Regions from separate parts of the Cellulomonas fimi ATCC 484 genome, predicted to be linked through region 2. Evidence: predicted binding sites of a transcription regulator. Region 2 holds the regulator's gene; the other holds the start of a gene.

Region 1 (15,515 bases), 820 kb from region 2:
GGAGGGGCACCGGGCCGAGGTGCGCGAGCTCGAGCCCGACCTGTACGGGCTGACGGCGACGCCCGGCGTCGGCATCGCGCAGGAGTCGAAGGTGCTGCGGACCCCCGCCGGCATGCTGCTGTGGGACCCGCTCGGGTACGTCGACGACACCGCCGTGGCCGCCGTCCAGGAGCTCGGTGAGGTCGTCGCGGTCGCCGCCTCGCACCCGCACATGTTCGGCGTGCAGGTCGAGTGGAGCCGCGCGCTCGGTGGGGTGCCCGTGCTCGTCTCGGCCGCCGACGCGTCGTGGGTGCAGCGACCCGACCCGGTGATCGAGACGTGGGAGGGCGAGCGCGAGGTGCTGCCGGGCGTCGTGCTGTCGCAGCCGGGCGGGCACTTCCCGGGCAGCGCGGTCGTGCACTGGGCGGCGGGCGCCGACGGGCGGGGCGTCCTGCTCTCGGGCGACACGATCTTCGCCAACCCCGACCGCACGGCGTCGTTCATGCGCTCCTACCCCAACCGCATCCCGCTGTCGGGCGCAGTCGCCCTGCGGGTCGCGGAGCACGTCGCCCGCCGGCCGTTCGACCGGCTCTACAACAACTTCGACGGCGTGATCCCGGCGGACGCCCTGGACGTGGTGCGCCGGTCCGCCGAGCGCCACGCCGCGTGGACCCGGGGCGACTTCGACGACCTGACCTGACGGCGGCGGCCGCGCTCGACGTGCGGTGCGGGCGCGTCGTGCCTACGGTCGCTGGGTCCGCCGTGCGCGGGCCGGTGATCCGGACGCGGTCGCCACCCGCCCTCCAGGGAGGCCCCCGATGAGCAGCCCGATCCCCGACCCCGGCCGCGTGCCCGACGAGCCGGCGTTCACCGACCTGCCGCGCGACGACCCGCGGCGCGAGGAGGACCCGCTGCCGAGCGACGCTCCGCCCGCGCCGGACGCGCCCGGCGTCCCCGACCGCTCGGACCTCGGCCCGACGACGGCGACGGGCGAGCCGCCCGACTGACGCCGCTCCGCCACCGCGCGTCGCCGTCCCGACCGGCTGACGCCTCCTCGCCGTCCCCACCCGACCCGATCGACTGGAGCCGCCATGTGGGCCTTCCTCCTGCGCCGCGTGCGCACCTTCCTCATCGCCGCCGTCCTCGCCCCCGTCATCGCCGTGGTCGCGCGGCGGATCGCGGAGCGCGTCGAGGCCGCGCACCCGCAGCCGACGGTCGCGTCCCGCGGGCTGCGGCTCCTCGAGTCGGCCGCGGGCCGCGTCCGCGCCGTCCTGCGCTGAGCCCCGGTCTCGCGTGAGCGTCGACCGTCCGCTCGTCCTCGTGCTCCACGGCGCACGCGGCGACCTGTCGCGCCGCATGGTGCTGCCCGCGCTCGCGACGCTCCAGCGCCGCGGGCTGCTGCCGGAGCGGTGGGCGCTGCTCGGGACGGGGCGCGAGCCGATCTCGGGCGAGGAGTTCGACGCGCTCCTGCGGGACGCGGTCGACGAGTTCGGCTCCGACGCGGACCGTGCGGGGGCGCGCGAGCTGACCCGGCACACCGCGTACGCGGGTGACGTCTCGGACGACGACACGCACGACGAGCTGCCCGGCGCGCTCGACCGGCTGCGACGTGCGCTCGTCGACGGGACGGACCTCGACCCGCAGGACGTGCTGGTCGTGCACTACCTGGCGGTCCCGCCGTCGTCGTTCGCCCCCATCACGCGCGCGCTGCACCGCGCCGGGCTGCACGAGGGGATCCGGGTCGTCTACGAGAAGCCGTACGGCACGTCGCCGGAGTCGTTCCGGGAGCTCGACGCGGTGGTGCACGAGGTGCTCGACGAGCAGCAGGTGTTCCGCATCGACCACTTCCTCGGCAAGGAGGCGACGCAGAACCTGCACGTGTCGCGGTTCGCGAACGAGCTCCTCGGCGGTGCGTGGGACCGGCACCACGTCGCGCAGGTGCAGGTCGACGTGCCCGAGACGCTCGACGTCGCGCACCGCGCCGGCTTCTACGACGCGACCGGCGCGGCGCTCGACATGCTCGTCACGCACCTGTTCCAGGTGGCTGCCGAGGTCGCGATGGATCCGCCGACCGGGCTCTCGGCGGACGACCTCACGGCCGCGCGCGAGGACGTCATCGCTCACTTCCGGCCGCTCGACCCGGGCGCGGACGTCGTCCTCGGGCAGTTCGAGGGCTACCGCGAGCTCGACGGCGTCCCCGACGACTCGACGACGGACACGTTCGTCGCCGCACGCCTGTGGGTCGACACGGACCGCTGGCGGGGCGTGCCGTTCCTGCTGCGCACGGGCAAGCGCATGGCGGCCTCGGCGCAGCAGGTCACGCTCGTGCTGCGCTCCCCGTCCGACCTGTTCGGCGAGGACGTGGGGCCGAACCGGGTGGAGATCTCGCTCGCCGGGTCCGGGGCCGTGCGGCTGACCACGACCGTCAAGCGACCGGGACCCGACCTGGCGCTCGCGACGGGCACGGCGACGTTGCGCCTCGAGGACGTGGAGCCGGAGGGCGACCCGCTGCCGCCGTACGCGGGGCTGCTGCAGGACGTGCTCGAGGGCGACCGGACGCTGTTCACGACGCCGCGCGGGCTGGAGTCGGCCTGGCGCGCGTTCGAGCCGCTGCTCGGTGACGCACGGCCGGACCCGCTGCCGTACCGGCCGGGCTCGTGGGGGCCCGTGGCGGCGGACGCGCTCGCCGAGCCGCACGGCTGGGCGCTGCGCGACTGACCGTCGCGGCGTCAGGTGAAGTACGCGCCGCCGTTGACGTCGAGGACCGTGCCGGTGACGAACGCGGCGCCGTCGGAGACGAGGTACAGCACCGCCTCCGCGACGTCGTCGGGCACACCCGCGCGGCCGAGCGCCGCCGCGGCGACCGCCGCCCGCTGCGCCGGCTCGGGCGTGTGCGCCGCGTGGAACGGCGTGTGCGCGACGAACCCGGGCGCCACCGCGTTGACGGTGATCCGGCGCGGCCCGAGCTCGCGGGCGAGCGACCGCGTGAACCCCTCCAGCGCGGCCTTCGCGGTCGTGTAGGCGACCATGCCCGTGCCACCGCCGCTCCGGGCGGCCTGCGCCCCGATGCTCACCACGCGACCGCCGTCGGGCATCACGGAGAGGGCCGCGCGCGTCGCGTAGAACACGGACGACAGGTTGAGGTCGAGGACGTGGTGCCAGTGCGCGTCGTCCATCGCGGGGACGCTGCGGCGCTCGACGATCCCGCCGACGTTGTTGACCAGCACGTCGATGCCGCCACCGAGCGCGGCGGCCGCGTCGCTGACCGCGCGGTCGACGTCCCACGAGTGCCGCGCGTCGACCTGGAAGGCCGCGGCGGTCCGCCCCTCCTCCTCGATCTCCGCGACGACGTGGGCGGCGTCGTGCGCGAGGTGCGTGACCGCGACGTCCGCCCCCGCACGCGCGAGAGCGACCGCGACCGCGCGGCCGATGCCGCTCGCCCCGCCTGTGACCAGGGCGCGGCGCCCCTTGAGACCGTCGTGCACGTCCGTTCCTCCTTGGCACCCGCACCCCTGCGGGCGACCGCCGTGACCTCCCGGTCACGTCCCCGGCGCCGCTGGCGGGAAGGCTACCGAGCGGTTCGTCCCGCGGACAGCCTTGTCGTCCGATTCGTCCGTCCGGCCGACACCCGGACGGGCGCACGAGCGGGCCGTCCGGATGTCCGCGGCGCCGGGTACGGTCGGGCGCCATGCGCCTGGCCACCTGGAACATCAACTCGATCCGCGCCCGTACCGAGCGGACGGTCGCCTTCCTCGAGCGGTCGGGCGTCGACGTGCTCGCCCTGCAGGAGACCAAGTGCACGGACGAGCAGTTCCCCCGGGAGCCGTTCGAGGCGCTGGGCTACGAGGTGGCGACGAGCGGCTTCAGCCAGTGGAACGGCGTCGCCGTCCTGTCCCGTGTCGGGCTGCAGGACGTCGAGGTGGGCTTCCCCGGCATGCCGACGTGGGGCGAGCCCGCGGCGGCCGAGGCGCGTGCGCTCGGGGCCACGTGCGGCGGCGTGCGGGTGTGGAGCCTGTACGTGCCGAACGGCCGCGAGGTCGACGACCCGCACTACGTCTACAAGCTCGACTGGCTCGCGCGGCTGCGGGACGCGGCCGAGGGCTGGCTCGTCGCGGACCCGCAGCTCGCCGCCGCGCTCGTCGGGGACTGGAACATCGCGCCGCTCGACACCGACGTGTGGGACCCCGCGTGGTTCGCGGGCCGCACGCACGTGACGCCCGCGGAGCGAGCCGCGTTCACGGCGATCGCCGAGGCGGGGTGGACCGAGGTCTCCCGCGAGCACCTGCCCGCCGAGCACACGTACACCTACTGGGACTACCAGCGGCTCCGGTTCCCCCGGAACGAGGGCATGCGGATCGACCTCACCTACGCGACGCCGGCGCTCGCCGCACGCGTGCGGGGCGCGCAGATCGTGCGCGACGAGCGCAAGGGCAAGGCACCGTCGGACCACGTCCCGGTGGTGCTCGACATCGCCGACTGACCTGCTGCGGGGCGCGGCGAACGGCTCGACGGGAGGACGTGACGGATCGGACGTCCCGGACGTCGGCGCCGTCCGCTAGGTTGCGCGCATGAGCAACCAGTCGGGGCCGAACCCGCCCGAGCACGACCCTGCCGACGACGCCGCCACGACGCGCCCGCTCCCCCCGACGCCGGACGGCGACGAGTCCGTCCCGCCCACCACCCCGCTCCCCCCGACGCCGGACGGCGACGAGTCCGTCCCGCCGACCACCCCGCTCCCCCGGACGCCGGACGGCGGCGAGTCCGTCCCGCCGACCACCCCGCTGCCCCCGGCTCCCGCGGCCGCCGCCGACGCCGGCACCCCTGCCGCTCCGCCGGCCGGTGACGCGCCGGCCACGTCGGCCGAGGAGCCCGTGTCCTTCGCCAAGCCGGACGGCGCGACGACGCCCCCGGCCGCGCCTGCCGCGCCCTCCCCGTCCGCCCCGCCCGCCGCACAGGAGCAGCCGGGCCAGCCGCCGTACGGGGCGCCGCAGTCGCCCTACGCGCCCGGCGGTCAGGCGCCGTACGGCCAGCCGGGTCAGCCGTACGGCCAGCAGGGGCAGCCCTACGGCCAGCCGGGCCAGCCGCCCTACGGCGCTCCCGCGGCCCCGACGGACAACCTCGCCATCGCCTCGTTCGCGACGAGCACCGGCGGCCTCATCCTCACGGGCGGCCTCGTGTCGGCCGTGGGCCTCGTGCTCGGCATCGTGTCGCTGCGCCGCATCAAGCGCACGGGTGCGGGCGGGCGGCCGTGGGCGATCGCGGGCGTCGCGATCGGCGCGTTCGGCGTGCTGGCGTTCATCGTCGGCGTGATCGTCGTGATCGGGCTCGTCATCGCGGCGGCCAACTCCGACGAGTTCACCTCCACGCTGGAGGAGCTGGACGAGATCGAGCAGCTCGAGACGCCCGCCCCCACCGCGGACGAGCTCGTCGACGGCTACTACGAGCTGCGCGACGACGTCGCGGTCGGCGACTGCATCGAGTCGTACCCGCTGCAGTACGACCTCGGCGACGCGGTCGTCCTGCCGTGCTCCGACCTGCACGACACCGAGATCGTCGCGCAGATCGAGCTCGCGGAGCCGATCTTCGACGAGTCCGCGGACCAGGCGTACACCGACGCCATCGACGCGTGCGGGCTCCAGATCGAGGCGGCGGCACCCGGCCTGGTCGACGCGTACGGCTCCCCGGAGGTCTACTACCCGCACCCGTCGGACTTCGACTCGCCGGGCGGATCGACGGCCTTCTGCACGTTCACGTCGTACATGACGGACCTCACGGGGTCGATCGTGGCGGGCGACCTGCTGGTCGACGGCCAGGCGGTCGGCTCCTGAGCGAGCCGACGCCGGCCGACGACCGGTACGCGAACCCGGCGCCGTACTACGCGTCCGGGTGGGACGAGGTGCCGCCACCCCGCGAGCCGACGGCCGTGTGGTCGCTCGTCACCGGGGTCCTCGCGCTGGGCCCGGTCGCGGTGGTCCTCGGGATCGTGGCGCTGCGGCGCATCGCGTCCCGGGGCACCCGCGGCCGGGGCCTCGCGGTCGCGGGCCTCGTGCTCGGTGCGGTGGGCACGCTCGCGCTCGCGGGGACGGTCGTGGGTCTGGTCCTGACCGCGCAGGCGACCCGGCCGCTGCCGGCGGACGTGACGTCGGCCCGCGACGCCCGTGCGGTGCAGCTCGTGACAGGCAGCTGCGTCGAGGAGCTCCCCGACGACGGGCCGGTCGACACGGTGCGTGTGGTGCCCTGCGCGGAGCCGCACGCGGCCCAGGTCGTCACGCAGTTCGACTTCGACCGGGACGCCGTGTGGCCGGGCCAGGCGGCGGCGCACGCGCGCGTCGCGCGGGCCTGCGTGCTCGACGACGCCGAGCGGGAGGCCGGGGTCCGTGCCGTGACGTGGGCACCGACGGAGCGGGGCTGGGCGGGCGGCGACCGGCGCGGGCTGTGCCTCGCGGTCGTGGACGGCACGGTCAGCGGCTCGTTCCTCGACGGGTCCGCGACGCTGTCCTGACCGGGCGGTCCAACGCGGCCGTGCGCGTCGCGCCGGTCGTCCCCGCGACCGTGCGTGCGCCGGTTCAGACGCGGGCGCGTCGCCGTCGACGCGTGCGGGTCCAGACGAACCGGCCGACGAGCCACGCGAGGATCGCGTAGACGAGCCAGTTCAGCCAGTCGCTGTAGCGCCCGATGTCCTCCCACCGGTCGCCCAGCGCGTACCCGGCGAGGATGAGCCCCGCGTTCCACACGCCGGACCCGAGCACGGTGTAGATGCTGAAACGCACGAGCGGCATCCGCTCGACACCCGCCGGGACGGACACGAGGCTCCGCACCACGGGGACGCACCGCCCCACGAGGACGGCCGCGCCGCCCCGTCGGCGGAACCACTCCTCGGCCCGGTCGAGGTCCTCGACCTCGACGAGCGGCACCTTGCCGAGCCAGCGGCGCAGCCGCACACGGCCGACCGACGCACCGACGCCGTACAGGGCCCAGGCGCCGACGAGCGACCCCAGCGTGGACGCGACGATCGCCCAGAACAGGGACATGCCGCCCTGGCTCGCCACGTAGCCGGCGACGGGGAGCACGACCTCGGACGGCAGCGGCGGGAAGACGTTCTCCAGGGCGACGAGCAGCCCCACGCCGATCGGGCCGAGCGCGGTGATGACCGACACGACCCAGCCGACGAGCCCGGTGAGCTCGTTCTCCGTGGTGGCGCCGACGAGGCCGGCGTGCGGTCCCATCCCGGCGACGGCCAGGTGCAGCGGTTCTCCCATCGTCCCGATGCTGTCATCCGGCTCTCGGATCCGCCCGCCCGGACGGGGCGGCCGTGGGACGAGGCGAGGTCGCGCGCGGCAGCCTCGGTCGCGGGCCGCCGTCACTCCCCCGGGTACACGACCCCGAGCTGGCGGCGGGCCTCGTCGGTGGTCTCGAGGATGCGGACCGTCTCCGCGAGGGGCAGCAGCGGCGAGTCGGTGCGGCCCTCGGCGACGTAGGTCGCGAACGCGGCGGCCTGGAAGGCCAGGCCGCCGTACCCGGTGACGCGGTTGTCGTCCCACCGGGCCGTGCGGCCGTCGACGGTCACGGTGACGCCCGCCGGGACGTACGCGGAGTCGTCGACGGCGAGGTGCCCGGCCGACCCGTGCACGCCGGCGCCCTGACCCGCGGCCGTGAGCATCGACGTGAACAGCTGGGCCTGCGCCTGGCCGTACGCGACCTGCAGGCTGACCTGCGCGTCGACGCCCGTGGCGGTGAGCGAGCCCGTCGCCTGGACAGCCGTCGGGGCGACACCGAGACCCGCGTGCCGCGCGACGAACGACGCGAACGCGACCGGGTACACGCCGAGGTCCAGCAGCACACCGCCCGCGAGCGCGGGGTCGAGCAGCCGGTGGGTCGGGTCGACGTCGGCGCGGACGGCGAAGTCGCCCGTGACACGGTGCACGTCGCCGAGGACCCCGTCGTCGAGGAGCTGCCGGACGACGTCGGTGTGCGGCAGGTACCGCGTCCACATCGCCTCCATGAGCAGCACCCCGCCCTCGCGGGCGGCGTCGACGAGCGCACGCGCCTCGGTCGCGTTGCGCGTGAAGGCCTTCTCGACGAGCACGTGCTTGCCGGCGCGCACCGCGAGCAGGGCCTGGTCGAGGTGGTGGCTGTGCGGGCTGGCGACGTAGACGGCGTCGATCTCGGGGTCGGCGACGAGCGCCTCGTACGAGCCGTGCGCACGCTCGACGCCGTGCTTCCGGGCGAACTCCCCCGCGCGGTCGAGCGACCGTGAACCGGCGGCGACGAGGCGCTGCGAGGTGTGCTCGCCCACGGCGTCGGCCCACCGTCCGGCGATGTAGCCCGGGGCCAGGACGCCCCAGCGCAGCGGCGGCGCATCGGCGGGGTCGGCGGTCCGGGGCTCGGGCAGGACGAGGTCGCGGGACATGCGGGCCAGCGTGCCAGACGTGCGCCGGCCCGGTGACCGTGGTCCGGGACGGGTGCGCGGAGCCGGTACGGTGCGCCCCGTGAGCACGCCGGAACCGCCCTCGACGCCCGACCAGCCGCCTGTGACCCCGACCGACCCGACGTGGGCGCCGCCGGGGTCCTGGAAGCAGCCCGGCGCGTCGACGCCCGCGCCCACGGCTCCCGACGCCCCCGTCGCCGCCGCGGAGCCGGGCACGACCCGCTCGGCCCCGGTCGCCGCGCCGGCCGCCGCACCCGCCGAGCCGGTGGTCGTCCCCGTGGCGCCCGCCGTCGTCCCGGCGGAGCCGACGGCCTCCGCGGCCGACCCGGCAGACCCGGCCGGTCCGGCGCCGGAGCCCGTGTCGCTGGCGAAGCAGCCCGCGCCCCAGGCCGGCGCCTACCCGCCGCCCGGCCCCGGTACCGCCTTCCCGCCCGCCCCGGCCTCGCCGTCGTCGACCGACCTGTGGGGCGTGTTCTCGTTCGCAGCGGCGCTCGTCAGCCTGGTGTGCCTCGGCGTGCTCGGCCCGCTCGCCGTGGTGCTCGGGCTCGTCGGGATCCGCCGCGCCCGCAACGCGGGACGTCCCGTGAGCGGCTTCGCCCGGTCGGGCGTGATCATCGGGCTCGTCGAGACGCTGCTGGTCGCGGCCGCGATCGTCGTCGTGGTCCTCGTGCGGCCCGCCGACCGGATCGACGACGCGGTGGACCCGTTCGACGGCACGGGCCAGGAGACCGCGGGACCCGTCTACGTGCTGCCGCTCGACCTGGCCGCGGGTACGTGCTTCACGGGCCTGCCGGAGGCGGACGACCTGTCGGACGTCACGCAGGTGCCGTGCGACGAGCCGCACGACACCGAGCTCACCGCGGTGCTGCCGATCGACGTCCCGCTCGACGACATGCCGTTCGACCAGATCGCGGGCGTCGAGGCGGAGTGCATGCGGACCAACGGCATGTTCGGCACCGCCCCGGGCGAGAAGGCGACGAACCCCGACAGCTACGGGAACTACATGACGTGGCCCCACGCGAACCAGTGGGACGAGGGCGGCCGCGCCGCGTACTGCCTGTTCGGCACGCCGGACGGGCCGACGACCGGCTCGCTCGTCGCGGGGACGTCGGAGCTGCTGCCCTGAGCTCGGCTCACGCCGCGGCGCGCCCCGCCGTCGTCAGGTCGGCGACGAGGGCGGCGCGCGCCTCCTCCCGGTCGGCGCGGTCCCGCAGCCGCAGGATCGCCGCGGGGTGCGCGGTGACGACGACGCGGACGCCGGCGGGCCCGTCGAGCACCTGACCCCGCACGTCGCCGACCGTGACGTCGTGCCCGAGGACCGCCCGGGCCGCGGTCGCCCCCAGCGCGACGACGACCCGCGGCCGGACCGCGGCCAGCTCGGCCTCCAACCAGGGCAGGCACGCACGGATGTGGGCCACCGCGGGCGTCTTGTGCAGGCGTCGCGGCCCGCGCTCGACGAACCGGAAGTGCTTGACGGCGTTCGTCACGTACACGTCGTCGCGCGCGACCCCGGCCTCCTCGAGCGCCTCGTCCAGGAGCCTGCCCGCCGGGCCGACGAACGGCTCGCCCTCGCGGTCCTCGCGGTCGCCCGGCTGCTCGCCGACGAGCACGATCGCCGCGCGCGGCGAGCCGGAGGAGAACACGACCTGCGTCGCGGGCGCCCACAGCTCGCAGCCGCGGCACGCCGGTGCGGCGGCGGCGAGCGCGGGGACGTCGGCGTCGGGCGGCACCCACTGCTGCGCGCCGGGCCGTTCGGGTGCGGCCACGTCGGCCTCCGTCGTCGGGCGGGCGTGCGGCGTCCTCGCACGCGCCCAGCATCACGCGGCACCGCCCGTGGCGCACACGCACGACGCCCGGGCCGGCGCGTGACCGACCCGGGCGTCGTCGTCGACCTCCCCGGCGCGCGGCGGCGCCGCGCGGACGCACCGCCGACGCCGGCCCGCGTCAGGACGCGGCGGCCACCGTCAGCGTCGTGCCGTCGCGGTCCACGACCACCGTCTGGCCGTCGTGGATGCCGCCCGACAGCAGGGCGCGGGCCAGCCGGTCGCCGATCTCGCGCTGCACGAGCCGGCGCAGCGGCCGCGCGCCGTACGCCGGGTCGTAGCCCTCGATCGCGAGCCACTCGCGCGCGGCGGGCGTGACGTCGAGCGTGAGGCGACGGTCGGCGAGCCGCCGGGCCAGCGACGTGACCTGCAGGTCGACGATGTGCCCGATCTCGTCGAGCGACAGCGGGTCGAACAGCACGACGTCGTCGAGCCGGTTGAGGAACTCCGGCTTGAACGCCGTGCGGACCGCTCCCATGACGGCCTCGCGCTTGGCCTCCTGCGACAGCAGCGGGTCGACGAGGAACTGCGACCCGAGGTTCGAGGTGAGCACGAGGATGACGTTGCGGAAGTCGACCGTGCGGCCCTGGCCGTCGGTGAGCCGCCCGTCGTCGAGCACCTGCAGCAGGACGTCGAACACCTCGGGGTGCGCCTTCTCGACCTCGTCGAGCAGCACGACGGAGTACGGGCGGCGGCGGACGGCCTCGGTGAGCTGGCCGCCCTCCTCGTACCCGACGTACCCGGGCGGCGCTCCGACGAGCCGCGCGACCGAGTGCTTCTCGCCGTACTCCGACATGTCGATGCGGACCATGGCGCGCTCGTCGTCGAACAGGAAGTCCGCGAGCGCCTTCGCGAGCTCGGTCTTGCCGACACCCGTGGGCCCCAGGAACAGGAACGAGCCCGTGGGGCGGTCGGGGTCGGAGATGCCCGCGCGTGCGCGACGGACCGCGTCGGACACGGCGGCGACGGCGGGGCGCTGGCCGATGAGCCGCTCGCCGAGGACGTCCTCCATGCGCAGCAGCTTCGCGGTCTCACCCTCCAGCAGCCGGCCCGCGGGGATGCCCGTCCACGCGGCGACGACCTCGGCGACCTCGTCCGGGCCGACCTTGTCCGCGATCATGGGCGTGCCGAGCGAGGCGACCTCGTCGTCGGTGGACTCCTCCGACTCCTCGGCCTCGGCGATCTCCCGCTCCAGGGCCGGGATCTCGCCGTACTGGATGCGCGCGGCCGCCTCGAGCGAGCCCTCGCGGAGCAGCCGCTCGGCGTCGGTGCGCAGCGTGTCGAGGCGCGCCTTGAGGTCGCCGACGAGGTTGTGACCGGCCTTCTCCTTCTCCCACCGGGCGGTGAGCGCGGCGAGCTCCTCGCGCCGGTCGGCGAGGTCCTTGCGCAGCCGCTCTAGACGGTCGAGCGAGGCGGGGTCGTCGGACTCCGAGAGCACGACCTCCTCCATCTCGAGGCGCGTCACGGCGCGCTGCAGCTCGTCGATCTCGACGGGCGAGGAGTCGAGCTCCATGCGCAGGCGTGACGCGGCCTCGTCGACGAGGTCGATCGCCTTGTCGGGCAGCTGCCGGCCCGTGATGTACCGGTCGGACAGCGTCGCGGCGGCGACGAGGGCCGCGTCGGAGATCGTGACCTTGTGGTGCGCCTCGTACCGCTCCTTGAGGCCGCGCAGGATCGCGACGGTGTCCTCGACGGACGGCTCGCCGACGAACACCTGCTGGAACCGGCGCTCCAGGGCGGGGTCCTTCTCGATGCGCTCGCGGTACTCGTCGAGCGTCGTCGCGCCGACCAGCCGCAGCTCGCCGCGCGCGAGCATGGGCTTGAGCATGTTGCCCGCGTCCATCGCCCCCTCGGACCCGGCGCCGGCACCGACGACCGTGTGCAGCTCGTCGATGAACGTGACGACCTCGCCCTCGGCGCCGGTGATCTCGGACAGGACGGCCTTGAGCCGCTCCTCGAACTCGCCGCGGTACTTCGCGCCCGCGACCATCGCGGCCAGGTCGAGGCTGACCAGGCGCTTGCCCCGCAGCGACTCGGGCACGTCGCCCGCGACGATGCGCTGCGCGAGGCCCTCGACGACGGCCGTCTTGCCGACGCCGGGCTCGCCGATGAGCACAGGGTTGTTCTTGGTGCGCCGCGACAGGACCTGGACGACACGCCGGATCTCCGAGTCCCGCCCGATGACCGGGTCGAGCTTGCCGTCGCGGGCGCGCTGCGTGAGGTCGATGCCGTACTGCTCGAGCGCCTTGAACGTGCCCTCGGGGTTGGGGCTGGTCACGCGCGCGTTGCCGCGGACGTTCGGGAGGGCGGCCGCGAGGGCGTCGCGGGACGCGCCGGCGGACCGCAGGGCGTCGGCGACGCCCGACTGGCCCGCGGCGAGGCCGAGCAGCAGGTGCTCGGTGGACACGTAGTCGTCGCCGAGCGAGCGCGCCTCGGCCGACGCGGCCTCCAGCGCGGCGGCGGTCGCGCGCGACGCGGACGGCTGCGCGACGGTCTGGCCCGCCGACGAGGGCAGGCCGACGAGCGTCGAGCGCACCGCGCGGCCGAGCGCGGCACGGTCGGCGCCGACGGCGTCGAGCAGCCCGTTCGCGACGCCGCCCTCCTGCTGGAGCAGGGCGTTGAGGACGTGCGCGGGCTCGAGCTGGGGGTTCCCTGCGGCGGACGCCTGCTGGATGGCGTCGCCGAGGGCCTCCTGCGAGCGGGTGGTGAACTTGGCGTCCACGGAGCCTCCATGGTCGAGGGATGACTGCTGGTCTCAACACCGGCCGAAGTTGAGTCTATTCCACTCAACTTCAGGCGCCACCCACCCCCGGACCGTGGGTGTCAGGGCGACGACTGCTCCCGCACGTCGACCGCCCCCGCGACCGACCGCTGCTCGCCGTCGCCCGTGACCACGAACCCCTCGACGACCACGTCGGTCCGCGCGATGCGGGGCGACAGGTCCACCTCGCGACCCCCCACGGCGAACGTGGGCATCACCACGGCCGTGCCCGTGCGCTCGCCCGCCGGCAGCACGACCGGCGTGCCAGGCGAGGCGCCCAGGACCGCCCCCGCGGCATCCCTCGCCACGACCTGCGCACGGAGCACGAGAAGCCCGTCCGGCACGGAGCCGCGCCCGACCGTGACCTCGTACCCGCCTACGGGATCGGCAGCGAGCGTGAGCCGCAGGTCGGCCGAGCCGGTCGGCGGGTCGTGCTGGACCCGCCCGTCGCGCACCACTACAGGAGACCCGCCGCCTACGAGTCCCAGCGGCTCGTCGGACCCCGCCGCCTCCACCGTGAGCGCGGCGTGCAGCGTGTAGTCGCCGTCGGGTAGCGGCGACCCGTCGCACGCCCGAAGGTCCGACGCCTCCCCGACCGAGCTCCACCCGTGGGCGGGCAGCTGCACCGGCTGGGGCCGGACGGTGTGGTTCCTCTTCTGGACGACCCGCCCGTCGGCGTCGACCAGGTAGGTGACCGCGACGCGTTCCCGTACCACGAGAGGCTCGTCGCCGGCGTTGACCAACGTGACGAACAGCGACATCCGCCACTGCGCCACGGCGTCCGGGCCCTCGATCTCCGGGACGGGCACGACCACGGCCATGCCGCTCCCGTCCGCCGGAGCAGGGGCGGGACCGCCGCAGCGGACGGCCACGTCCGGGGAGGCGGCGCGCGACGGCCCGGCGGGAGGAGCGGACCGGAGCTCCGGGGACCAGCCGCCGAGGGTCACGGCGACCAGCGCCACGACGACGAGGGCCAGCGCCCCGCCGGCCCGTCGGGCGACCAGAGTGCGCCGGTGCCCGCGGGCCGCGAGCTCGATCGCGGCGAGGTCCAGCGCACCGAGCGGAGCCGTCCGCTCGAGGTCCCGCAGGCGCTCGTGCAGGTCGTACGTCATCGTCCACCCCTCCCTCGTGTCGCCACGACGTCCGTCGTCTCCGCGACCGGCCCGACCACACGCTCCAGCCGCTCCATGCCCTCGCTCAGGTACCGCTTGACCGACCCGGGCGCGATGCCGAGCACGTCGGCGACCTCCGGGCCGCTCAGCCCGTCGAGGTGGTGCAGCACCACGCAGGCCCGCTGCCGGGGGCTCAGCGTCGCGAGCGCCGCCACGAGCGTCTGCCGGTCGTCGGCCACCGACGCGCCGTCGGGCACCTCGTCGGGCGCGGCCAGCAGGTGCCGGACCTGCCGCCAGCGCTGCGCCCGCCGCCCGTCGTCGACGACGAGCGTCGCCATCGTCCGACGCACGTACGACTCCAGGGTCACCGCCGCGCGGAGCCGGGGCCGTCGCGCGAGGACCCGGGCGAGCGCCTCCTGCACGAGGTCCTGCGCGTCGGCGGTGCTCCCCGTCAGCAGGTATCCGTACCGCAGCAGCGCCGGCCCCCGCTGACGCACGAGGACGTCGATCGCCTCGCCCCACCCGCGCATCCCGCTCCCTCCGCCGCCCCGCTCGTCCGGGGCGTGCACCGTCCAAGACGTCCGAGAGATCGTCGCGGTTGGGGGCGGGCGTGCGAAGCACCCGACGACGAGTCGTCGCCTCGTCGTCATCACGGCGTCGGGCCGGGGACACGCCCCGCGCCTAGCGTCGGGAGCGACCACCGAGAAGAGAGCAGGGCACCGATGACCCTCACCATGACGCTCGTCCGCCACGGGCGCACCCACTTCAACGCCCGCCGCATCCTGCAGGGCCGCTGCGACTCCCCGCTCACGCGTGACGGCCGTGCCGGCGTGCGGGTCACGGCCCGGTGCCTCGCCGACACCCCGTTCACCGCGGCGTGGTCGTCGCCGTCGGGCCGGGCCGTCGCGACGGCCGTCGAGCTGCTGCGGCACCACGAGGGCGTCCCGCTGCGCACCGACCGTGGGCTGCTGGAGTACGCGTTCGGGATCTACGAGCAGAAGCCGGAGAGCGTGCTCGACGAGGTCGTCGCCTGGCCCGACCTCGTGACCGACGTCCTCGCCGGCCGCCACCCCGGCCTGCCCGGCGGAGAGCACGCGCGCGACTTCATGGACCGCACGCGCGACGTGTTCGCCCGCATCGCCGCCCAGCACGACGACGGGCACGTCCTCGTCGTCGGCCACGGCCTCACCCTGGGCGCCTACCTCGCGACCGTCGACGACGTCGGCCTGGTCCCGCTGCCCAACGCCTCCGTCTCCACCGTCGAGGTCGACGCCGACGGCACCACCCGCATCACGAGCATCGCCGTCGACGTCGCCCAGCAGGGCCACACGGCCGCCCGCCCGATGCGCACCCCCACCCCGGTCCCGTCGGTCGCCTGACTGCGGGACGCCTGCCGTCGAAGCCCGTCTGGC
Region 2 (15,515 bases):
CGAGCGTCGACTTGCCGCAGCCGGACTCGCCCGCGAGGCCGAGGACCTCTCCGCGGTTCAGGGTCAGCGACGCCTGGCGCAGCACGTGCACCGGGTTCTCGTCGTACCCGTAGTCCACGGACAGGTTGCGGATCTCCAGGACGGGGTCCGCGGCCGGGACCCGCCGCTCGACAGGTTGCGCGCTCACGACCGGTCCTCCTTGGCCTCGTGCACGACCGGCGTGAAGCCGATGCGGGGGCGGATGCCGCGCTTGCGCAGGCTGCGGGCGTGCAGCCCGGTCGAGCGCAGGCGCGGGTTGACGAACTCGTCGATGCCGAAGTTGATGAGCGTGAGGGCCATGCCGAGCAGGGCGATGCACAGGCCTGCGGGCACGAACCACCACCAGGCCCCGCGCTGGAGCGCGAGGTTGCCCTGCGCCCAGAACAGGATGGTCCCCCAGTTCCACTCGGACACCGACGTGACGCCGATGAACGCGAGCGTGATCTGCGACAGGACCGCGAAGGTCACCGTGCCGACGAACCCGGCGGCGATGATCGCGGTGAGGTTGGGCAGGATCTCCGCGAGGACGATCCGCCAGGTCCGCTCGCCGTTCGCCCGGGCGGCCTCGACGAAGTCGCGCCTGCGCAGGGACAGCGTCTGGGCGCGCAGCACGCGCGCGCCCCACGCCCAGCCGGTGACGGCGATGACGGCGGCGACGGTGAGCCCGCCCGCGGACGGCAGCTGCCCGGCGATGAGGATGATGAGCGGCAGCTGCGGGATCACGAGGAAGATGTTCGACAGCGCCGACAGCGTCTCGTCGCCCGCTCCCCCGACGAACCCGGCGGTGACGCCGACGAGCACGCCGATGACGGTCGCGAGGACGCCCGCGACGAGCCCGACGACGAGCACGCCGCGGGTCCCGACGAGCACCTGCGACAGGATGTCCTGGCCCAGGTGCGTGGTGCCGAACCAGTGCGCGCCCGACGGTGGCTGGAGGATGTCGGCGCTCACGGCGCTCGGGTCGTAGGGCGCGATCCACGGCCCGACCACGGCGAGCACGCCGAAGAACCCGAGGATCGCGAGGCCGGTGAGGGCCTTGGCGTTGCGCAGGAACAGCAGCGTGCGCTTGCCGGTGACGGGTGCGGTCGCGTCGGTCGCGACCGTCTCGGTCTCGGTGAGGACGGAAGTCTCGACGGCCATGTCAGCCCTCCTGCCGGGTGCGCGGGTCGAGCACGGCGTAGACGAAGTCCGCGACGACGTTCGCGACCAGCACGGACAGGGTGATCACGAGGAAGCAGCCCTGCATGAGCGTGTAGTCGTGGTTGGTCGTCGCGTTGTAGAGCAGGAAGCCGATGCCCGGGTAGGAGAAGACCATCTCCATGATGAGCGTCCCGCCGACGATGAAGCCGAGGGACAGGGCGAACGACGAGATCTGCGGGAGGACCGCGTTGCGGGCGGCGTAGCCGAAGACCACGGCCCGCTCCGACAGGCCCTTGGCCTGCGCGACGGTCACGTAGTCCTCCGAGGAGACGGTCACCATCATGTTCCGCATCCCGAGGATCCAGCCGGCGATCGACGAGATCACGATCGTCAGCGCGGGCAGCGTCCCGTAGTAGAGGACGGACCCGATGAACTCGGGCGTGAACGCGGGCACCATGGACCGGTCGTACGCGCCGGACGACGGGAACCACCCGAGGTTCACCGAGAAGATCGCGATGACGACGAGCCCGAGCCAGAAGTACGGCACCGCGGAGAAGAACGTCGAGATCGGCAGCAGCGAGTCGGCCCACGTGCCGCGCCGCCAGCCGATGCCCGTGCCGACGAGCGTCCCGACGAGGAAGGCGACGACGGTCGCGATGCCGACGAGCCCGACCGTCCACGGCAGCGTCTGCTGGATCATCTCCGCGACGGGCGTCGGGTAGTAGGTGAACGAGACGCCGAGGTTCCCGTGCAGCAGCAGGTTCCAGTAGTCGAGGTACTGCTGCCAGACGCTCTTGTCCTCGTCGAGCCCGAACAGCGTGCGGATCGCGGCCTCGGCGGACGAGTCGAGCTTGCCCTGCGACTTGGCCATGATCGCCTTGACCGGGTCGCCGGGCATGAGCCTGGGGATGATGAAGTTGATGGTCACCGCGGCCCAGGCGGTGACGACGTAGAAGATGCCGCGTCGGACGAAGAACCTCACCGGTCGCCCTCCTTGGTGTCGACGGTCAGGGTCTCGACGGCCACGGTCTCGACGGCCACGCTCTCGACGTGCGCCTCGTCCTCGGCCGCGTGCAGCAGGTCCACGTCGATCGACGGGCGCTCGCCGTACGCGTCGAGCACGTCCCCGACGTGTGGCCGGTCGGCCCGGTCGGAGTACCCCCAGCACGCGGCCTCGCGCCCCTCGCCCACGGCGAGCAGCGGCGGCACCTCGGTGCGGCACAGGTCGACCGCGAACGGGCAGCGGGGGTGGAACCGGCAGCCGGTCGGGGGGCGGACGAGGGACGGCGCCTCCCCCCGGGCTCCGCGGGCACGCGCGTCGAGGTCGTCGGGGTCGGGCGCCGAGCGGACGAGGAGCTGCGTGTACGGGTGCCTCGGGTCCTGCGTCACCGACTCGGAGTCGCCGGTCTCGACGATGCGCCCCGCGTACATGACCATCGTCCGGTCGGCGAAGTAGCGGGCCGAGGCGATGTCGTGCGTGATGTAGAGGATCGCGATCTGCAGCCGGTCGCGCAGGTCGCGCAGCAGGTTGAGGATGCCGAGGCGGATCGACACGTCGAGCATCGAGATCGGCTCGTCGGCGAGCAGCACCTCGGGGTCCGCGGCCAGGGCCCGGGCGATCGCGACGCGCTGCCGCTGCCCGCCGGACAGCTCGTGCGGGAACTTGTCGACGTACCGCTCGACGGGCGTGAGCTGCACACGCTCGAGCAGCGTCGTGAGCGCGTCCTCGAGGTCCGCGCCGCGCAGCCGGCCCTGGTGGATCCGGATGCTGCGGGTCAGCGTGTAGCGCACGGTGTGCACCGGGTTCAGCGACCCGAACGGGTCCTGGAAGATCATCTGGACGCGCCGCACGTAGCGGCGGAACGCGCCGCGTCGGCGGACGACGGCGTCCTGCCCGTGCAGCAGGATCTGCCCGCCGCTCACGGGGAGCAGCTGCGACAGCAGCCGCGCGATCGTCGACTTGCCCGAGCCGGACTCGCCGACGAGGGCGACGACGCGGCCACGGTGCAGGGACAGGTTCACGTCGTCGACGGCGTGCACCGTCGCGCGGTTGCGGAACGAGCCGGTGACGAAGTGCTTGCGCAGGTCGACGGCCTGCAGCACCGGGGTGTCGTCGGGCTGCTGGTCCGCGACGGGCGCGTCGGGAGGGGCGGGGAGGGTCATGGAGCTCACCTGTGGGCTGGTGGAGGGTCGGCGAGGACGGGTCGGCGGGGACGCGGCGCGGTGGTCGGGCACCGCGCCCCCGCCGACGAGGTGGGGTCAGTCCTGCGTCGGCTCCAGGTTCATGACGATCCGCGCGGCCTGCGGGCCCGTGGGCTGCGGGTTCGCGTAGAGGTCGTCCGCGGTCGGGAAGCCCGTGTAGTTCTTCGTCGAGTACTGCGCGACGGCCGGGCGGGACCAGATGACCAGGCCCGGGACGTCCTCGACGTACGCCTTCTGCACGGTCGCGATCGCGGCGGACCGGGCGGCCTCGTCGGACGCGCCCTTGAACTCCGCGAGCGCCTGCGTGACCTCGTCGTTCTTGTACCGGCCGAAGTTCCACGTCGCGGTCTCGCCGAGCGGCACGTACGACGCGCCGTCCATGAGGTTCGCGTACATGTTCCACGGGGTCGCGCCGCCGTCGGTCCAGTGCAGGGTCGCCTGGAAGTTGCCGAACGGGATGATGTCGTTGAACCACGCGTCCTGGTTCGCGGCGTTGACCGTGGCGTCGACGCCGAGCTCGGCGGCGGCCGTCTTGATGAGGTCGAGCGCCGTCAGGTAGTCGTTCCAGCCGGCGGGGTTGACCAGCTCGAACGTCACGACCTCGCCGTCGGGGTCGACGAGCTTGTCGTCGGCGTTCCACGTGTAGCCGGCGTCGGTGAGCAGGTCCTTGGCGGCGTCGACGTCGACCTCGAGCTCCTCGCCGACGAGGTCGTCGGCGAGGTACTGCTCGCCGGACGGCATCGGCATGCCCGTGACGCTCGTGATGACGGGCCAGACCCCGGCACCTGCGAGGTTCGAGATCTGCGCGCGGTCGACGACGAGGTTGAGCGCCTTGCGGAACGCCACGTCGTTGAACGGCTTCGTCTCGTTGTTGAGGAACAGGATGTCGCTGCCGAAGCCGCCGCCCGCCACCTGGTGGTTGTGCTCGGGGTCCTTGGCGATGAAGACGTCCTCGAAGTCCGCGATGAACGTCCAGCCCCACTGCGCCTCGCCCGTGGTGAGGGCGGTCGTCAGGGCGTTGTTGTCGTTGTACGACGAGTACTGCAGCTTCGCGACCTTCGGCTCGCCGCCCCAGTAGTCGGGGTTCGGGACGAGCGTCGCGGCCTGCGGCGTCCAGGTGTCGAGCAGGTACGGCCCGGTGCCGACGGGGTCGGTGTCGGTGTAGGTCGTCGGGTCGACGTCCTTCCACAGGTGCTCGGGGACGATGACCTGCTGGAGCAGCTTGACCTGGTTGACGTACTGCGGGGCGGTGAAGGTGATCGTCACCGTGTCGCCCTCGGTCGAGACCGACCCGATCTGGTCCGGAAAGTTGTTGTTGATCGCCGGGTAGTCGATGAGGAGCTGCAGCGTGAAGCCGATGTCCTCGGCCGTGAACTCCTCGCCGTCGGACCACGTCACGCCCTCGCGGGCGACGATCTTCGCCTCCGTGTAGTCGGCGTTCCACGTGACGGACTCGGCGAGCCAGGGCTCGGGGTCCTCGAGCGGGTTGACGTCGTTGACCTGCATGAGCGACTCGTAGATCACCCAGGCGTACCCGAGGGACTTCGCCGCCGACCCCGTCGGGATGAGCGGGCTCTGGTTCTCGTTCTGCGGGCCGTTGGGCATGCCGATCGTCAGGACGGCGCCGTCGCCGCCTCCGGTGCTGTCGTCGGACGTGCCGCCGCCGCCCGAGCAGGCGGTGGCGAGCAGCGCGACGGCGGACAGACCGGCCACCATCGTTGCGAGCTTGCGCGTTCTCACGAGTGCCTCCTTGCACTGACTGCTGGGTTGTGGGTCGGGCGTGCTCTGTGGGGTCAGGGGGTGCCGGCCGCGGGGGCCGACGGGTGGGCCGGCGACGACGGGACGTCGACGTCGATCGAGAGGCGCAGGTCGCCCGACGAGCGGCCGACGCGCAGCGTGTACGTCCCGGCGGGGGTCACCCAGCCGTGGCTCTCGATGTCCCAGGTGCGCAGCGCGTCGGCGCGCACGTGCACCCGGGTGGTCGCGCGCCCGCCGGGTCCGGCGTGGACGACCGCGAAGCCGCCGAGCCAGCGCACGGGCCGGTCCTCGCCCGTCCCGGTGGGCGGCTCGACGTAGACCTGGACGACCTCGCGGCCCGCGCGGGTGCCGGTGTTGACCACGGTGACGTCGACGAGCAGGTCGCCGTCGCCGGTCCGGGCCGCGACCTCCGCGTGCTCGTGGTCCCACGTCGTCCAGCCGAGCCCGTGCCCGAACGGCGCCGCGGGCGTCCGGCCGAGCCTCAGCCACGACCGGTACCCGACGTGCACGCCCTCGTGGTAGTCGACGACCCCGCCGACGGGGACCGCGTCCGGGACCGGGACGTCGTCCTCGTGCGCGGGCAGCGTCCACGGCAGCCGGCCCGACGGCTCGGTCGCGCCCGTGAGCACGTCGGCCAGCGCCTCGGGCCACTCCTGCCCGCCGAGCCAGCCCCACACGACGCACGGCGTCTCGTCGAGCCACGGCAGCAGCACGGGCGCGCCCGCGTTGACGACGACGACCGTGCGCGGGTTCGCGGCGACGACCTCCTTCACGAGCTGGTCCTGCGTGCCCGGCAGCGCGAGGCTCGTGCGGTCGTACCCCTCGGACTCGATCTCCTCGTTGGTGCCGACGACGACGACGGCCAGGTCCGCGGCGGCGGCGGCCGCGACGGCGTCGGCGAGCAGCTCGTCGGGGGTCGTGCCCGGGGTGCGGTGCACGAGCTCGGCGCGCGCGAACGACGCGTACCCGACGGGGTGCACGGCCTGCACGTGCGCGTCGACCTCGACGGTCGTCGGCTCGGTCACGTCGAGGACGACCGTCGTGGGCACCGGCTGGTTCACGGACGAGTCGAGGATCACCTCCGCCCCGACGACGCGGTCCCCGCGGGACACGACCCGCCCGCCGATCGCGACGAGGTGCCGGCCGACCGTCCCGACGCCGACCTCGTGCCGCCCGGGCTCGTCGAGCCGGACGGTGGTGCGCAGCCGGACGGTCACGGCGTCGGCGCGCACGTCCCGCAGCCAGCCGCCCCAGCTCGTGGTCGTACGGGCGTCGAGGACCGTGCCGTCGGCGTCGAGCAGCTCGACGAGCGCACCCGCCTGCCCGTCCGGGTCGGTGCAGCGCGCCGCGAGGTCGAGCTGCGGCGGCAGCATCCGCGACACGGCGCCGGCGTGGACGTCGACCTCGGCCCCGGCGAAGGCCGCGGCGAGCGCGTCCGCGGGGGTCGCGGAGCGCTCGGGCCGCACGTACGCCGACCCGCCGCCCTGCACGAACGGGCTCACGGCGTTGGGCCCGAGCAGGGCGACCCGGCGGACGTCGCCGGGCGCCGCGGGCAGGCCGTGGTCGGTGTCGCGCAGCACGACCATCGACCGGCCGACGAGGCGGCGCAGCACGGCCCGCACGTCGACGTCGGCCACGTCCGCGCGCCGCTCTCCCGCGGGCTCGACGCCGTCGAGCGCACCGACGCGGCCCGCGAGCCGCAGCACGCGCAGGACCTTGTCGTCGAGCGTCTGCCCGCTCACGCGGCCGTCGCGGACGGCGTCGAGCAGCCCGTCCCCCCACGGCCCGTCCGGACCGGGCATCTGCAGGTCGAGGCCGCCGTGCGCCGCGTCCTCGACGGTGTTGGTCGCGACCCAGTCGGAGACGACGACGCCGTCGAAGCCCCACTCGTCCTTGAGCACGCCCGTGAGCAGCGGCCGGTGCTCGAGCACGGGGGCGGCCGTCGTGCCGTCGTCGACGCCGGAGTACGCGCCCATCACGGACCACGCGCGCGCCTCGCGGACGAGCCGCTCGAACGGCGCGAGGTAGACCTCGCGGAGCGTGCGCTCGTCGACGCGGGAGACGTAGGTGGTGCGCTCGGTCTCGGAGTCGTTGGCGACGAAGTGCTTGACGCACATGCCGACGCCGCGGTCCTGCGCCGACCGCACCACGTGCACCGCGATCTCGCCGGTGAGCAGCGGGTCCTCGGAGTAGCACTCGAAGTGCCGGCCGCCGACCGGGGTGCGCTGGAGGTTGACCTGCGGGGCGAGGACGACGTCGACGCCGTGGCGGCGGGCCTCGGCGGCGAAGAGCGCGCCGACCTCGTCCGCCAGGTCGCGGTCCCACGTGGCGGCGAGCGCGCTGGGGGCGGGGAACGACGCGGCCGTCTCGGTCGGGTCGTCGGTGACGCCGCGCACGCCCGCGGGGCCGTCGGACAGGTGCATCGCGCGCAGCCCGATCCGCGGGACCGCGGTGGTGCTCCACAGCCCGGCGCCGACCACGAGGCGGACCTTCTCCTCGGTGGTGAGCGCCGCGAGCAGCGCGGCCTCGTCGGCCTGGGTGGTGCGGGGTGTCTGCGTCGACACGAGTGGGTGCTCCGTCCGGACGTCGTCCTTGCCGTCAGCGGCAGTAGAGCACAACTTACTGACTTGTTAGTAAGCGGGATGGTCACAGTATGGTTTCGACCATGGACGAGGCCGTTCCCCCCGCCGCTCCCGCCGCCGCCGGGCCCACGACGCCCCGACGCACCCGCCGACCGCGCCAGGCGACCGTCGAGCGCCGCGCCGAGATCCTGCGCGCCGCCGCGCACACGTTCGGCACGAAGGGGTACAAGACCGGCTCCCTCGCCGAGGTCGCGGAGCAGGTCGGCATCACGCACGCCGGCGTCCTGCACCACTTCGGGTCCAAGGAGCAGCTGCTCGTCGAGGTGCTCGAGTACCGCGACAAGGAGGACGTGCGCGACCTCGAGGGGCAGCACATCCCCGGCGGGCTCGAGCTCTTCCGGCACCTCGTCCGCACCGCGCGCATGAACGCCGACCGCCGCGGGATCGTGCAGGGCTACACCGTCCTGACCGGCGAGTCCGTCACGGAGAACCACCCCGCGCGCGCCTGGGTCACCGACCGCTTCCACGTCCTGCGCGGCGAGATCGCGGACGCCGTCGTCGAGGTGGGCGGAGGGAGCGTTCCCACCGACGTCGCGCAGCGTGCCGCGAGCGCGATCATCGGCGTCATGGACGGCCTGCAGGTGCAGTGGCTGCTCGACGACACCGTCGACCTGCCCGAGGCCACCGCCTTCGCGATCGAGGCGATCCTCGCCGCCGCCGTCGCCGGTGACGCCCGCCCCCGCCCCCTCACCTGACCCCCACCCCACCCGCCTCTCTCCTCCTCACCCGCCCGTCCCCCTCGCCCCGGCCTCACCCCCACACCTGCCGTCGAGCTCGTCAGCTCCAGGCGAGTTCGTCAGCTGGAGGTGACGAACTCGACCCCAGAGGACGAACTCGGCGAGGGCGCGGCGCTCAGGGGATTCACAGGAACGGGTCAGGGCGCGCCAAGGTCGCCGCCGCACCATCGACCGCATGACGACCTCGACCGTGCGCCGCCCCGACACGCTCACCCGCGCCGACGGCTCCCCCGTCCGCGCCCTCGTCGTCGACGACGAGCCCACCCTCGCCGAGCTCCTGTCCACGGCCCTGCGCTACGAGGGCTGGACGGTCGAGCACGCGCTGTCCGGGCACGCCGCGGTCCGCCAGGCCCGCGCGACGACGCCCGACGTCATCGTGCTCGACGTCATGCTCCCCGACCTCACCGGGCTCGAGGTCCTGCGTCGCATCCGCGCCGCCCACCCGCACGTCCCCGTCCTGTTCCTCACCGCCAAGGACGCCGTCGAGGACCGCATCGCCGGCCTCACGGCAGGCGGTGACGACTACGTGACGAAGCCGTTCAGCCTCGAGGAGGTCGTCGCCCGGCTGCGGGCCCTGCTGCGCCGCGCGGGCGCGGTCTCCGCGCGCGAGGAGGCGGTGCTCGTGGTCGGCGACCTGACGCTCGACGAGGACTCGCACGAGGTCACGCGCGGCGGCGACGACATCCGCCTCACCGCCACCGAGTTCGAGCTGCTGCGCTACTTCATGCGCAACCCGAGGCGCGTCCTGTCCAAGGCGCAGATCCTCGACCGCGTGTGGCAGTACGACTTCGGCGGGCAGGCGAACATCGTCGAGCTGTACGTCTCCTACCTGCGCCGCAAGATCGACAAGGGCCGCGAGCCCATGCTGCACACGCTGCGCGGCGTCGGTTACGTGCTGAAGCCGGCGTGACCGGGAGCACCGCACCGACGGCCCCCGAGGCCCGCGGCCCCGGGCGCGACCAGGGCCCGACGCGCGCGGACCGGTCCGGCCCCCGTCTCGCGGACCTGCGCCGCCGCGTCTCCCCCGGCGCCCTGCCGCGCTGGACCCTGCGGCGGCGCCTCGTCGCGCTCGTCGTGACGCTCGTCGCCGTCGTCGCCGTGGCCATGGGCACGGTGACGACCCTCGCGCTGCGCGCGTCGCTCGTCGGGCAGCTCGACGACCGGATCCAGGCCGCGCACGGGCGTGCCGTCATGGAGGCCGGACCTGACCGGACCGTCGGCGGCGGGATCGGGGACGGCACGGACGGCGAGGAGGACGTGCTGCGGCGCGCCCCCGGCCCCGGCGGCGTCGACCTGCCCGGGCAGGGGCCCGGGACGGTGCACGTCGTCGCGGAGCCCGGCGCCGACCCCGCCGCCGTGTCGGCGCTCTACTACACCGACGACGGCGAGTCGCACGTGCTGAGCGAGTCCGCGACCGCGACGCTGCTCGCGCTGCCCACCGACGACACCGTCCGGTCCGTGCACCTCGACGGCGCCGGCGCCTACCGCGCGCTCGCGACGCTGTCGCCCGGCGGCGACGTCGTCGTCACCGCGATGCCCACCGACGCCGTGACCGCGACCCTCACCCCGTACGTCGCGATGGTCGTCGTCGTCGCGCTGCTGGCCGTCCTGGCCGCCGCCGCCGTCGGGCTCGTCCTCGTCCGGCGCGAGCTGCGGCCGCTGACGCGCGTCGCCGCGACCGCCGCCCGCGTCGCGCGGCTTCCGCTCGACCGCGGCGAGGTCGTGCTGGCCGACCGGGTGCCCGCGGCCGACACCGACACCGCGACCGAGGTCGGCCAGGTCGGGGCCGCGCTCAACCGCCTGCTGGGGCACGTCGAGGGTGCGCTCGCCGCGCGGCACGCGTCGGAGTCGCAGGTCCGGCAGTTCGTCGCCGACGCGTCGCACGAGCTGCGGACCCCGCTCGCGTCGATCCGCGGGTACGCCGAGCTCGTGCGCCGCCTGCCCGACGACCTCCCGCCCGAGGCGCTCGTCGCGATGGGCCGCGTCGAGTCCGAGTCGCGGCGGATGACCGGGCTCGTCGAGGACATGCTCCTGCTCGCCCGGCTCGACGCGGGCCGCCCGCTCGACACCGAGCCCGTGGACGTCGTCGAGCTCGCCGTCGACGCCGTCGCGGACGCGCACGCGGCCGGTCCGGACCACCGCTGGTCGCTCGACCTGTCCGGCCTCACCGGCCCGGCCGCGGGCGGCCCGGCCACGGGCGGCCCCGACACCGGGGCGGACCTCGACCTCGACGCCGCCGGGGCGCTCGTCGTCGGGGACGACCACCGGCTGCGGCAGGTGCTCGCGAACCTGCTGTCCAACGCGCGCCTGCACACACCCCCCGGCACGGCCGTGACGGTCCGCGTCGCGCACGACGGGCCCGACGTGCGGCTCGACGTCGCCGACGACGGCCCCGGCATCCCGGCCGACCTGCGCTCGCGCCTGTTCGAGCGGTTCGTGCGCGGCGACGCCTCCCGCAACCGCGCGTCCGGGTCGACCGGGCTCGGCCTGTCCATCGCGCACGCCGTCGTCACCGCGCACGGCGGCACCCTCGCCGTGACGCCCACGGCCGGCGGCGGCACCACGTTCACCGTCCGTCTCCCCGCGGCCGTCGCCGGCGCGGGACCGGACGTGCGCCGGCCCGTCCCGCTCGGAGCCTGAACCCCACCGCGTCGCCCGAGCCAGCGGCTACGGTCGGCGCGTGGACCTCCAGGAGCTGCAGGACATGGCCCGCGACGTGCGCGCCCGGTACGCCGCCGTCGAGACCGCGCGGTACGGGCGGTCGTGGACGCGCGAGGAGATCATGCTGGGCTTCCTCGGCGACGTCGGCGACCTCGCGAAGCTCGTCCAGGGCAAGGCCGGCGTGCGGCCGCGCGACGACCTCGACGAGGCCCTCGCGCACGAGCTCGCCGACTGCCTGTGGTCGGTGCTGACCCTCGCCGACGCGTACGACGTCGACCTGGAGACGGCGTTCGTCAGCACGATGCGGTCGCTGTCCGCGCACCTCGGCACGGAGGGGGGCCGGTGAACGCGTACGACCTGTGGTTCGAGGTGCCGGACGGGATCGCCGACCACCCGCGGCGGCCCGCGGCCCAGGCCCGTCCGGCGGGACCGGCCGACGGGTGGATCGGGAGCGCCGGACCCGGCATCGACCCGACCACGTGGCCCCGGGGCACCCAGACCGGGCTGCCGATGTTCCACGGGATCACCCTCCTGCTGCCGCCCGAGTTCCGACGGCGAGGGCCGGACCTGCCCGCCGTCGCGTTCTTCCAGGGAGAGGGTCAGTTCGCCGCACCGCGTGGCGTGGACGACCCCGACGACCCGTTCGTCGTCGATCTCGCACGCGCCGTCGACCACCCGCACCTCGCTCGGCGCGTCGACATCATCGACGGGGAGTTCGCCCTCGTGCGGCTCACGCAGGACGAGTACGACGCCGGTCCGACGCCGCCGCCCGCCGACCCCCGCGGGCCGGGCACGCACGGACCGGACGACGAGGGCCCGAACGCCTGGGACACGCAGGAGCCGACACGTCGCGTCTGGCTGCTCGGGCGTCCGGACCTCAACGCCGGCCACGTGCCGGTCGACGCGCTCGACGCGGCGAGCACGCCCGGTTTCGTCACGCCGTTCGACGACGGGTTCCACCTCTTGCCCTGGGCGCAGGCCCTGGCGCCGAGCCACCTGGGCGGCACGGCCTTCCCCATCCAGGCGCTGCAGCCCGGGTTCACCCCGTACTACCTGGAGCTCGACGAGCTGCCGGGCATGAACTTCGGCTCCGGGAGCGCGCAGGTCGACCTCGAGTCCGACGCGTTCGACTGGGCCTGCTGACGTCGACCGGGCCTGCTGACGTCAGGACGCGTGAACGCCCGCCGTCGCGGCCTCGACGAAGCGCGCCAACGCCGCTGCGACGTCGCGCCCCTCCGGTCCCGACGGGCCGGGCACGTCGACCGAGGGCAGCGCCGGTGCCTCGTCCACGGCCCCGACGCGCTGTGCCGCGAGCAGCGCCGCCCCTGCGGCAACGGGCTCGGCCTCCGCGACAAGCCGGACCGGCACCGGCGTCACGCGCGCCTTGAGCCGCCGCCACGCCGGGTTCGCCGCCATGGGCCCGCCGAGCACGGTGAGGGACGTCGCGGCGGCGGTCCCGGCGAGGCGGCCCTGCTCGTCGAGCATCCACCGGGCCTGGAGCGAGAGTCCCGCGAGGAGCGCGAACGCCTCGTCGCGCGGTGGGCGCTCGGCGGCCTCGCCGACGCGCCGGAACGTCGCGGCCGCGTCCGGTGCGGGCGTCTGGCGGCCGTGCACGTAGGGCAGCACGAACGGGTCGAGGGGCGCGTCCCCGAGCGCTTCGACCTCGGCCATGAGAGCGTCCACGTCGGCGTCGGGGGCGTGGGCCGTGAGCCACCACGCAACCGCGCCGCCCGCGCTCGACGAGCCGGCGAGCAGCGCCGGGTGCGCACCGGTGACGGTCCGGACGAGGCTCATGCCCGCCGCTGCGACCGGTCCGGGCTCGGGGTCGGCGACCAGCACGGAGCACACCGCCTCCGCCGTCCCGACGGAGTCGGCGGACTGCCCGGGCTCGCGCACCCCGGCCGCCCACGTGCCGACGGGGTGGTCGTGGCCGGCGATCGTCACCGGGGTGCCCGCCGGCAGACCGGCGGCGGGGAACGGCCCGTCGACGACCGTGCCCAGCAGCTCGCCGGGCGCCAGCACGTCCGGGACCCGCGACAGGACGAGACCGACCTCCGCCAGCAGGTCCGGGTCGAAGGCCGCCGGCAGCGCTCCCGGCCGGCCGAGGCGGTACGCGCCGGTGCGACCGGCGAGCGTGTGGTCCGTCGCGAGCCGGCCCGTGAGCAGCAGCCCGACGAGGTCCGCCGCGCCCGCCCACCGGCCGGCGCCTGCGTGCAGCGCGTCCGGCTCGTGCGTGCGCAGCCACTCCCACGTCGCGAGCGGGATCTTGGCGCTCGCCCGCACACCCGTCGCCGCGAACAGCTCCTCCCGGCCGATGCGCGCCGCGAGCGCTGCCGCTTCCGCACCGGCGCGGTGCCCGTCCCAGCGCAGCCAGTCGCCGCGCGGGCGGTCGTCCGCCGTCAGCGGGACGCCGGTCTCGGCCATCGACGCGATCCCGACCGCGACCGGCGCGGGCCCCTCCCCCGGCGCGCGCAGCACCCGTCCCACGAGGCCGGCCAGCACGCCCGCCATGTCGGAAGGTGCGGGCGTGGGCGCCGACGCGACGGCGAGGACCGACGGCGTCAGCACGTCGACGAGCACGACCTTGGTGTTGGTGGTCCCGACATCGATCCCGAGCGCGGTCAGCACGCCCCCATCCTCCCGCCTGCGCGCGCCCACCCGGCCCGGCGCCGCCCGACCCGAGTCGCCCTCGCGCTCCGCACGCGCCGAGATCGTGAGGTCACGCCGACCCCGCGAGTCCGAGCTCGCGATCGTGACGCGAGCTCGCGATCTCGGCGCAGACTCACGCTCGACGCACGGTCGGGTGGGCCAGGGGGTCGCAGGGCCGGTGGAGCCCGAGAGGGTCGTCCGGGAGCGGACCCGTCAGGGGCGGGGGCGCCAGAGGACCAGGGCGCCCGTGTCCTCCGAGGGGCGGCGGCGGGCCTCGCGGGCGCGGCGCTGGACGGCGACGACGTCGCCGCGCGGGTCGGCCGTGAAGACGCGGCGGCCCGGCTCGACGAACGCGCGCAGGTACTCGACCTGGCGGCGCAGGGTGTCGACCTCGGCCTCGAGCTCGAGGATCCGCTTGATCCCGGCGAGGTTCACGCCCTCGTCCTGCGAGAGCCGCTGCACCTCGCGCAGCAGGGCGATGTCGCGCAGGGAGTAGCGGCGGCCGCGACCGCTCGTGCGCCCCGGGGACACCAGCCCGAGCCGGTCGTACTGCCGGAGCGTCTGCGGGTGCATGCCCGCGAGCTCGGCGGCCACGGAGATCACGTAGACCTTCGCGTCGTCCGCCACCACGTCACCTCACCGCCTTCGCTCGTCGCCCCGGACGCCGTGCACGTCGCCCTCGCGACCGTCGTCACCCGCTGCTGCCGTCCTCGTCGCGGACCTCGTCGCGGGCCGTGCCCGTCGTCGTCGCGCTCCGTCGTGCCCCCGCGGTCACGTCGCCGGACGGGGGTGCCGTCCGGCGACGCGCCGGTCACTTCCTCGCGGACTGGATCAGGTCGGCCCGCACGTCCTCGCCGGACGTCGCGATGCCGAACGCCTGCACGGCCTCCCGCGCCGCGGCGGACAACCGCTGCGGCACGACGACCTGCACGGTGACGAGCAGGTCGCCCGTCGTCGAGCCGGTCGTGATGCCCTTGCCCTTGACCCGCAGGACACGCCCCGACGGGGTGCCCTCGGGGACGCGGACCTTGACGGTCCCGCCGTCGAGCGTGGGCACCTCGACGGTCGCGCCGAGCGCGGCCTCGTCGAACGCGACGGGGACGGTGATCCGCAGGTGCGGTCCGTCGGCGGAGAACACCGGGTGCGGCGTGACGTGCACGGTGATGACGAGGTCGCCCGCGGGGGCGCCCACGTCGCCGGTCCGGCCCTTGCCGCGCAGGCGGATCTTCTGCCCGTCGCGCACTCCGGGAGGGATGCGCGCGTTGACGGTCTTGCCGTCGACCGTGAGCGACACCGTCGAGCCCTCGGTGGCCTGCCGGAACGGCAGGGTCACCTCGGCGACGAGGTCGGCGCCGGGCTGCGGGCCGCGCGCACCGCCGAAGCCGCCGCCCTGGTTGAACAGGCCGCCGAGCAGGTCCTCGAAACCGGCCGGCGCGCCCGAGCCCGACGTGGTGTAGCGCACGCGCCCGCCGGGACCGTTGGCCCCGCCGAACATGCCGCCGAACAGGTCCTCGAACCCGGCGGTGCCGCCGCCACGACCACCCGCCGTGAAGCGGGCGCCGCCCGCCATGGCACGCAGCTGGTCGTACTGCTGGCGCTGCTCGGTGTCGGACAGGACCGCGTAGGCCTCGCCGATCTCCTTGAACTTCGCCTCCGCGGACGCGTCCCCCGGGTTGTGGTCCGGGTG

What was found. The regulator HspR, encoded in region 2, represses chaperone genes until heat shock. The targets are predictions, from matches to a motif close to AAGTTGAGTCNNNNNGACTCAACTT.
Region 1: a site for HspR is predicted at 12,999-13,023, ahead of clpB (ATP-dependent chaperone ClpB). Genes of this name have one in related genera too.

The regions. Positions count from the first base shown of each region.
Region 1 covers NC_015514.1:3,947,072-3,962,586, forward strand. The annotation lists gene CELF_RS17800 (MBL fold metallo-hydrolase) at 1-679, shown strand, start outside; gene CELF_RS17805 (hypothetical protein) at 798-986, shown strand; gene CELF_RS17810 (hypothetical protein) at 1,071-1,259, shown strand; gene CELF_RS17815 (glucose-6-phosphate dehydrogenase) at 1,273-2,697, shown strand; gene CELF_RS17820 (SDR family NAD(P)-dependent oxidoreductase) at 2,709-3,464, opposite strand; gene CELF_RS17825 (exodeoxyribonuclease III) at 3,668-4,459, shown strand; gene CELF_RS19770 (DUF4190 domain-containing protein) at 4,548-5,807, shown strand; gene CELF_RS20830 (DUF4190 domain-containing protein) at 5,876-6,481, shown strand; gene CELF_RS17840 (DedA family protein) at 6,546-7,238, opposite strand; gene CELF_RS17845 (Gfo/Idh/MocA family protein) at 7,340-8,389, opposite strand; gene CELF_RS17850 (DUF4190 domain-containing protein) at 8,469-9,533, shown strand; gene CELF_RS17855 (UdgX family uracil-DNA binding protein) at 9,541-10,173, opposite strand; gene clpB (ATP-dependent chaperone ClpB) at 10,352-12,952, opposite strand; gene CELF_RS17865 (hypothetical protein) at 13,054-14,103, opposite strand; gene CELF_RS17870 (SigE family RNA polymerase sigma factor) at 14,100-14,633, opposite strand; gene CELF_RS17875 (histidine phosphatase family protein) at 14,826-15,482, shown strand.
Region 2 covers NC_015514.1:497,624-513,138, reverse strand. The annotation lists gene CELF_RS02345 (ABC transporter ATP-binding protein) at 1-187, opposite strand, end outside; gene CELF_RS02340 (ABC transporter permease) at 184-1,179, opposite strand; gene CELF_RS02335 (ABC transporter permease) at 1,181-2,161, opposite strand; gene CELF_RS02330 (ABC transporter ATP-binding protein) at 2,158-3,342, opposite strand; gene CELF_RS02325 (ABC transporter substrate-binding protein) at 3,439-5,121, opposite strand; gene CELF_RS02320 (beta-d-glucosidase) at 5,175-7,703, opposite strand; gene CELF_RS02315 (TetR/AcrR family transcriptional regulator) at 7,793-8,476, shown strand; gene CELF_RS02310 (response regulator transcription factor) at 8,694-9,428, shown strand; gene CELF_RS02305 (sensor histidine kinase) at 9,425-11,158, shown strand; gene CELF_RS02300 (MazG nucleotide pyrophosphohydrolase domain-containing protein) at 11,199-11,525, shown strand; gene CELF_RS02295 (hypothetical protein) at 11,522-12,322, shown strand; gene CELF_RS02290 (FGGY-family carbohydrate kinase) at 12,344-13,807, opposite strand; gene CELF_RS02285 (heat shock protein transcriptional repressor HspR) at 14,042-14,455, opposite strand; gene CELF_RS02280 (DnaJ C-terminal domain-containing protein) at 14,640-15,515, opposite strand, start outside.